4 regions of the Shewanella sp. 10N.286.52.B9 genome follow, and region 1 is predicted to be linked to each of the others. Evidence: predicted binding sites of a transcription regulator. Region 1 holds the regulator's gene; each other region holds the start of a gene.
What was found. Region 1 encodes sigma-54, which starts transcription at its own class of promoters, with help from an activator protein. Its sites were predicted from a motif close to GTTGGCACGNNNNTNGNNT; they were not measured.
Positions count from the first base shown of each region.

Region 2: BCU91_RS13275 (flagellar hook-length control protein FliK) is a predicted target of sigma-54. The motif match lies at 1,470-1,488, and genes of this name have one in related genera.
Region 3: BCU91_RS05475 (formate/nitrite transporter family protein) is a predicted target of sigma-54. The motif match lies at 1,106-1,124, and genes of this name have one in related genera.
Region 4: BCU91_RS01760 (YccF domain-containing protein) is a predicted target of sigma-54. The motif match lies at 1,133-1,151, and genes of this name have one in related genera.

Region 1 is NZ_MCTY01000190.1:55,040-57,248, reverse strand. It holds gene ptsN (PTS IIA-like nitrogen regulatory protein PtsN) at 1-365, opposite strand, end outside; gene hpf (ribosome hibernation promoting factor) at 368-655, opposite strand; gene BCU91_RS14340 (RNA polymerase factor sigma-54) at 679-2,163, opposite strand.
Region 2 is NZ_MCTY01000183.1:1,754-3,962, forward strand. It holds gene BCU91_RS13275 (flagellar hook-length control protein FliK) at 1-1,377, opposite strand, end outside; gene fliJ (flagellar export protein FliJ) at 1,525-1,971, opposite strand; gene fliI (flagellar protein export ATPase FliI) at 1,971-2,209, opposite strand, start outside.
Region 3 is NZ_MCTY01000071.1:24,854-27,062, forward strand. It holds gene putA (bifunctional proline dehydrogenase/L-glutamate gamma-semialdehyde dehydrogenase PutA) at 1-35, shown strand, start outside; gene BCU91_RS05475 (formate/nitrite transporter family protein) at 233-1,069, opposite strand; gene BCU91_RS05480 (cation diffusion facilitator family transporter) at 1,389-2,209, opposite strand, start outside.
Region 4 is NZ_MCTY01000016.1:14,770-16,978, reverse strand. It holds gene BCU91_RS01770 (LysR family transcriptional regulator) at 1-40, shown strand, start outside; gene BCU91_RS01765 (EVE domain-containing protein) at 85-540, shown strand; gene BCU91_RS01760 (YccF domain-containing protein) at 638-1,051, opposite strand; gene BCU91_RS01755 (1-aminocyclopropane-1-carboxylate deaminase) at 1,295-2,209, shown strand, end outside.

The sequences.
Region 1 (2,209 bases):
TTCTCTGCCATGCTAGATAATGTGCTTAGGTGTTGCTGGCACTGATCTGCAGGTACAAGAAGCGCAAATAAAATATCTACAGGTTGCTTGTCTATGGCATCAAAGGCGATTGGCTCTTCGCATTTGATTAAAATAGCAATGGGTTCTTCGATATTATCTAAGCGCCCATGTGGAATTGCTATGCCATTTCCTATACCTGTACTGCCCATTTTTTCACGCGCTATTAGACTTTCAAAAATAGCCTGTGAAGAAAGGGTTGGGTACTGGGCAGCCATTAAATTGCTGATTAATTCCAGTACCTTTTTCTTACTGCCCGGAGTGGCACAGGTAGTGCACGCCGGCTGCAGGATGGTACGAAGTTCCATCGTTAATGCTTAGTGAGTTTCTCTTTATGTTTAATTACCTGACGGTCTAGCTTATCTATCAGGGCGTCTATTGCCACATACATATCAGCGTTACGCGATACAGCAAACACTTCACCGCCTTTTAGGTGCAGTTTGGCTTCGGCAATCTGTTGTAGCTTTTGAACATCGAGCACAACGTGAACATTATTGATCTGTTCGAAGTGTCGTTCAAGCTTTGAAAATTTTGTTTGCACGTATTCCCGTAAAGATTGAGTTATTTCAATATGGTTTCCAGTCAGGTTAATTTGCATAGGTCATCCTCCAATAACAAAAGTTATAAGCTTTTGCGTTGGTTTGAGGGAGGGATGAGCATTGCCTCTCGATATTTGGCTATCGTACGTCGAGCAACGTTAATCCCTTGTTCAGCCAATAGTGTCGCCATTTTACTATCACTAAGAGGCTTTTTCGGGTTTTCTGCAGCTACGAGCTTTTTAATAAATGCGCGAATTGCTGTAGAAGAGCATTCTCCACCATCATCGGTACTTACATGGCTTGAGAAAAAATATTTTAGTTCAAAAAGTCCACGGGGGGTATGCATGTATTTTTGGGTCGTGACCCGTGAAATGGTCGACTCGTGCATTTCAACCGCTTCAGCAATATCATTGAGCACCATCGGCTTCATGGCTTCTTCACCGAACTCAAAGAAACCTTGCTGAAATTGTACGATACAGTTAGCCACTTTTAGTAAGGTTTCATTACGGCTATCGATGCTTTTGATAAACCATTTAGCTTCTTGTAAATGACCACGAATAAATTGGCTGTCAGCTTGGCTTGAACCGCCTTTGGCCATAGCTGCATATTGCTGATTAACGCCAATTTTAGGCATGTTATCGGGATTTAGCTCGACCACCCAGCGACCATTCTTTTTAAGTACAGTAACATCAGGAATGACGTACTCATCTTTAATGGGGGTAATTTGCAAGCCTGGACGTGGATTGAGCGTTTGAATAAATTCAATGGCTTCACGTAAATCATCTTCTTTAAGCTTGGTTTTACGCATCAGTAACCTAAAGTCACGACCGGCGATTAAATCAAGATGATCTTTAATCAGTAACTTAACATTATCTATGCAAGGAATTTCATTAGGGTATTGGCCTAATTGAATTAATAGACACTCACTTAAATCTCGCGCTGCAATGCCGACGGGATCGAAGTGTTGTACCCGTTTAAGTACAGCTTCAACTTCATCGAGTTCGATATCGTCAGTGCCTAAGGATTGCAAAATGTCTTCAACGCTCTGGGTGAGGTAACCGCGCTCATCAATGGCATCAATAATGGCGGTTGCAATCACTAAGTCATTTTCAGAAAAGGGAGTGAGGTTTTTTTGCCATTCAAGATGCTCATACAAGCCTTCACTGGTTTCGCCTTGAAACGGCATATCATTACCGCTCGATACTGCGCCAGAGCCAGAAGTAGGCGAGGCGGTATACACCTCATCCCATGTGGTATCCATAGGGAGTTCTTCAGGCATAGAATCTTTAGTGAGCGATTCAGTGGTATCAACCGTTGAGGTGTCTTTTTCTATGGTGACTTGGCTATTATCACTAAAATCGGTGTCAGTTTGCAGGGCGTTTTCTTTTACGGGCTCTTTGGCTTTAGTGAATTCGTCTTCAAGCTCTAATAGCGGGTTTGAATCAAGTGCTTGTTGAATTTCTTGCTGTAGCTCCAATGAGGAAAGTTGCAATAAGCGAATCGCTTGTTGCAACTGTGGGGTCATGGTTAAGTGTTGACCCATTTTGAGTTGGAGTGAGGCTTTCATGTACCGCTTGTCCCTAATTGAATTACATCATCGCGACGAACAGTGT
Region 2 (2,209 bases), on a different contig from region 1:
GTAATAATCTATAGCTGAACTGCCACTCATGGCATGTTTTGTGACTATCTCAAGTTCTTGTGCTGAAATTTCATCCAAAAGCCTGTCATTACTAGCACTCGACTCATCATAATCAGCGTTTTTCTGCTGTTCGCCGTCTTGAGAAACATGACTGTCAGCCAATTGCAGCCCTTCTTCTGCTAGCATTTCCCGTAGCCGCGGAATAGCTTGCTCCAATAGGTCTCGGGTTTGTGTCTGCGCCACTTGAAATTGCACTTGGGTTTGATCGCCATTAACTTGAACTCTGACCACCATATGGCCAAGCTCTGCCGGATCTAATCGAATTTCCGCATGTTGAATGCCCTGTCCTACCATCGTCATGAGTTGTTGCTTCATCACAGGGGCGAACTTTTGGATCATCTCCTGCATTTGCCCTACCGACTCAGATCCTTGGCGTAACGATAATTGAAATTGCGGCACATCACTTTTATGCACTGACGTTAAGCTACTTTGATTTTGTATCGCCTTGAGATCCACAGATTCTGCATCAAGAGTAAACTCACCAGCGCTAAGGGCAATGGCATTATTTGCTAGGGCATTACTACTAGGACTATTGGCAGAGGAAGGAATAGCAGACTTATCCATGGATACCGAGAACTCAGCTTTACTCAGGTTAACCCCAGATTCCTTTGAGGTTATTTTGCCTTCAATACTGTCAGGAGCGCCTAAAGTTTTGTTTGCATCAACTAAGCCTTTGTTTACATCAACTAGGTTTTTGTTTACATCAACAGCAGCGCTATTGTTATCCATTATGTTTTTATGAATTGAACTAAAGCCACTGCTAAGTGCAAGGGCTGGTTTTTCAGCATTATCTATGGCGCTGGTTGTTGCTAACTCAATCAAAGGGAGTAAGGCTCCACCTTGGATGGGAGTTTGCTGGTTAAAGTCAGTGATCAGCTGATTTAACTCCTTGACTGATAATGCTGACAACTCAGCTGCAGACATTGCACTAAATTCAGATAAATTTTGTAGTTGCTCAGCTGAATAGTCACTTAAAAATTCTGTAGTTGAATCGGCCTCAATAGCCAGCGGCAATATGTTGCCACCTGTTGGTTGGCTATTGGTTTCAAAATTTTCTGCTAAGTCAATTTGAGCAAAGATTAAAGCAATATCGGTTTCTGCAGCAATATGCTCTTGTGAGGCATTGTCATCCACCAGATTGATATCTGTGTTATTTTCAGAAGCTTGCTCAGTGTTACCCTGCATCTCATCAGTTTGAGAAACTTGATTAAGCGCCGACAAAAAAGATGAGCTATCAGTACCTTGCGGCGTCTCTCCCGTTGGGGAATTCGCCATTTTATTGCTATTTCCAAGTAAAATATTACTCACTTGCTGCATAACAAACTCCGAGTTAATAACACCGAAAACCTATTGGTGCTATAAAATTATGAAAGTCACATTGCTGACGCTTTTATTATTAATAACGAACCAAGCAATAAGAGTGCCAGAATAAAAATTAATTAGGCTAAAAACGGATAAGGGAATTTAACGCGGGGTTTTACGAATAAACTGCTGCATCGCAAATTCATCTGAGGCTTTTTGCTCTTGTTTATTGGCTATTTGCTGAGCTTTTTGATCATTTTTAGCTAACAACAATTCAACCGCTTTACGCTTTTGTTGCTTTTGCTGCCAATTAACTTGTCGATGTTGGGTCTGATTTTGTGCTTCTTTAACGGTATTAACTTGCTGCACTAGTGCTTGGTCAATTTGCTTAATAAACTCATGAAAAGAATGATATTCACTGGCACTTAGCGTTTTGCCTTGATTTTCATTCATTTGCTTCATGTACTCGAGACGATAATTATTTAACGCCTCTAATTGCCCCTCACATTTTTGTAGTTCTAATTGTGCAGATTTAAGCTGTAAAGCCGCCTGTTCTTCTGCTTCTTTATTGAGTTTAAGCACTGTGATTAATGGATCAGCCCGGCGCATTATTTACACTGAGCAGCAATCTGCCCAACCATGGTTTGACTGTTATCAAAGGAAATAACATCTTTAAATCCTTGGCGTAAAAATGCATTCATCGCTGGTTGTAACCGAATAGCGTTATCAATGCGTGGATCGCTGCCTTGGGAATAAGCCCCAATTGAAATTAAGTCTCTGTTTTGCTGATAAAGTGAATACATCTGTTTAACCAGACGCATGGACTCTAAATGCTCAGTGCTAATCA
Region 3 (2,209 bases), on a different contig from region 1:
CGACGTTATTGTCCCTTGGTGATGCTGAAGACTAATAATTAGCAGGTTTGAAACCATAAAAATGCCCGCAGCTGCGGGCATTTTTTGTTCAAGCTATTTTATTTAGGTTAATAGTGTTCAAGCTAATAGTATTTACCGATAAAACCATCAACGGCTTACCATTAAGTAAGCAGGTATCACTTGAATCGCCATAACAAAGCCCAATCGAGACAAGGATAGGCCTTAGCACTGCTTATAAAGCTAAGCTTTCTTTTTCAGCAGCAGTTTTACGCTCAGGGCTTGTCTTAACATGGGTTAAGTACAAAGGTAAGCCCACGAGTAAAAAGCCGCCGACTAAATTACCTAATGCCGTTGGGATTTCATTCCACAATAGGTAGTCGCTAACAGTAAAGTCACCGCCCATGATCATTGAAAATGGAAATAGGAACATATTAACGATTGAATGCTCAAAACCCATAAAGAAGAACAGCATCACAGGCATCCACATTGCAGCCATTTTGCCGCTCACTGAGGTTGAGATCATAGCGCCTACCACTCCCATAGACACCATCCAGTTACACAACATGCCGCGAATAAAAATAGTAAACCAGCCTGCCACGCCATGCTCTTGATACCCTAACGTACGTGACTCACCAATTGAGCTCACTTTAGCCGCTAATACTCCACCGTCAGTGTTGTAACCATAAGTCAGGATATAGGATGCAAAAAATGCCACGGTTAACGCGCCGGCAAAATTCCCCACAAACACTAACCCCCAATTCCTAAAAAGTTGCTCCCAGGTACATCCCGGTCGCTTGTTAAGGACAGCTAAAGGCACCAAGGTAAATACACCTGTCAGCAAATCAAACTTCATCAGATACAACATAATAAACCCAACCGGGAATAATAATGATCCGACTAACAAGCTACCTGTTTTCACGATAACGGTAATGGCAAAAAAAGCGGCAAGTCCCAGTATCGCGCCAGCCATAAATGCCCTAACTAATGTATCTCGTGTCGACATGAAGATTTTTTGCTCCCCAGCATCTACCATCTTGGTAGCAAACTCCTTTGGCTCGATATATGACATAGTGCATTCCCTATAGTTATGTAGTTGACTGCTAATAAGCCAACTTCATACCAAGGTTGATAAATGCTTATAAATCAACACCCTAATCTAATTAGATTTTTTGAAAATGGTTGTAAGTAGTGCAAGCTGCACCTAGATAGCGCAAAAAAGCCATTATTGAAAGGCCGTATTTAGCATCAAGTTTGTCTCGCTAAATGAAGCGTAATGAGCAAGTTAGTGGTTGTTGCGGCGGATAAGTGAGTCTTCGTTAAGACTCAAATGGTACCAATAATCGAATATGGTTATTGTAGTGACTAGCAATAGCTTGATGACTAAATGGTTAAATGGCAATATTCATTTTAAGCTCTAACTTGTATGGCAGCGCTGATAACTTTTGCTTGAGATTTTGCTGAAATACTTTGATATCACCGGTCTTTATAATTGACTCTTCACTAGGTACGACATTGATATCAATTCTAAGCTCATTTCCCACTTTGACGACACTGCCTAAATGCAGGGTTTCTTGGCTATCAACTTCTTTCATGCCTTTGGATACTTCTGCAATCAGTTCTTGTTGTGGTGCCATTTGCAATAGCTCTTTGACCGCTTGACTCACCATAGAAAAAGGAACTTTCAAAAAGTAAGCTGAAATTAATATCATCATGAGTGGATCGGCATAACCTGCATATTGAGCCAGCGAAGTTTGCGTTAAGCCCCATGCGATAACAAACCCCAGCGTAATAGCCATGCTGAGCAAAGTATCCATCTGCCACTGCTTAGTTTCTGCTTCAATTAACCCTGAGTGCGACTCGCGGCTCATTTGGGTTATTTTCCACCAAGCAAAACCACAACCAAGGGTATTTACCAGCCCAAAAACACTCGCGACACCAATGTCTAACGGCTTGACACCTTGTATTAAACTATCGATTGCGCCGAACAGTGAATAAATCACTAGGCACATAATCACCACACCTTTGATCGCAATAACAATAGGTTCAAACATCGCCTTACCATTGGGGAAACGCTTATCTTTCGGGGAATGGATAAGCTTAGCGGCGAGCAGTGACAAAATAGTTAACAGCAAACTAATTAACGAGTATAAACCATCAAAGGCTATGACTAAGGAACCCAATATCAGCCCAACCGCCAAGCCGCCTACAG
Region 4 (2,209 bases), on a different contig from region 1:
AACTAATGATCAAAAAATTAGTCATTCGGCCATTGGTTAGTTATGGATTGCATAAGTATTATCGTTTTACTGTTAAGGATTTAAATGAAGTATTGGTTAATGAAATCGGAACCTGATGAGTTCAGCATTGACGATTTAGCAGCATGTTTACCACAGTCAGAACCCTGGCAAGGGATACGTAATTATCAGGCGCGAAACTTTTTACGGGATGAGGTAAAAACAGGGGATTTAGTGCTGTTTTACCATTCCAGCTGTAAAGTTCCCGCTGTTGTGGGGATTGCTGAAGTGACGTCAGATGCTTATAACGATTTAAGTGCTTTTGATAGTCAAAGTGCTTATTTTGACCCTAAGTCAGATAAACAAAAACCGAGATGGGTTGCAGTAGATATTCGTTTTAATCAAAAGTTAACCCGCATTATTACCTTGGCGCAGTTAAAAGCAGATCCAAAACTTGCTGACATGGTATTAGTAAGTAAAGGCGCTAGGTTGAGTGTTCAACCAGTGACAGAAGAAGAGTTCAACTATATCGTTGCCTTATAAATGCTTTATAAATGCCTTAAACATAAAAAAGGAGTGCTAATAAATTAGCGCTCCTTTTTTAACATTCAATAGTAACAGCAATTAAAATTGGTTTAGATTAATAGCTTTCTTTTGCCACTATGGTTTGTCCAATCGGCGTGAGGCTCAATAAAGCCAGCTTCACATGTTGTATAGCAAACGGAATACCAATGATAGTGATAAAACAAGCTAGAGCATGGGTGAGGTGACCGATGGCCAACCAAATACCGAAAAATAAAAACCAGATTACATTACCTATCATCCCTAATGGACCGGTACCAAAGTCTTCTGTGCCTGATAGGTGTTTACGATTTACATTTTCTTGGCCGAATGGCCAAAATGCCATTTCACCAATGACGAAACAGGCTCGGCCAAAGGGGATACCGATAATACTAATAAAACATAAGAGCCCAGCTAGCCACCAAGCTAAGCCCATTATAAAGCCGCCCATGATGAACCAAGCGATATTAAAAACTAATCTTAATACTGACATCTAAAATCCCTTACTTGTTGTAATAACTTACTATTTTTAATCGTGCTTTGTACAGTTTGTTAGTCGAACTATGCACTATTGAAGCGAAATCTGTGCCACATTATATATATTTTTTATCTTGCTGAATTTAAACGATAATTCTATAAGGTATATTGTCTCTTAAACTCTCAGCATAAATAGGTTAGCTAAAAACAACATTTTTTAGTTAAAATAATAACTCTACTCATTGATGTTGAGATAAACATGTTTGCCACCACACCAGTACAAACCATTCGATTTGCAGAGCAGGCAATATTTGTAAAACGCGATGATTTACTCCACCCGGATTTCAGTGGTAACAAAGCGCGAAAATTTCAATATTTTCTCGAGCAAGATTTCCCTCTAGTAAAAAAACTGGTTGGCTATGGCTCAGCGCAAGCAAATTCGCTGCACTCTTTAGCTGCCTTAACCAAAATGCGCGGCTGGCAACTTGATTATTATGTTGACCATATAGCTGGCTATCTTAAGCAAAACCCCCAAGGAAACTATAAAGCGGCCTTAGACAACGGCGCCAACATCATTGAAAAGCCAGCGGGTATTGAGCTGAACCTAGAGACTTATGTACAACAAGATATTCAAGCGCCGTATGAATCGAACAAACAGCTTGTCGTTAAGAGTACGGTGTTTGTTCCCGAAGGCGGGCGTTGTGAATATGCTCAGCTAGGGCTTGATCAACTAGGGCGAGAGATTATTGAATGGCTTAAACAAAATAATATGAAAAAGTTAGAGCTATTTCTTCCTTCAGGTACAGGTACCACGGCACTTTACTTACAACGTTTTTTTGTCGAATTCAGTAAAACAGCCAGCAGCTCAGACCTCTCGCTGCCCAGTGTAACGGTATTAACCTGCAGCTGTGTTGGCGGTGATGAATATCTCACTAAGCAGTTTTATCAATTAACCGATAATACTGACTATCATCCAAGGATCATCTCTAATGGTAAAAAGTATCATTTTGGTAAGTTGAACCGTCAGTGTTATGACATGTGGCAACACGTCAATAAGCAAGGTATTGAATTTGAATTGTTGTATGACCCAGTTGGTTTCATCATGCTGGAGCATTATCTAAATACTGCAAACCTAAGCGGCGATGACTTAAACAAAGGTGCTGCTGTTCCTGTG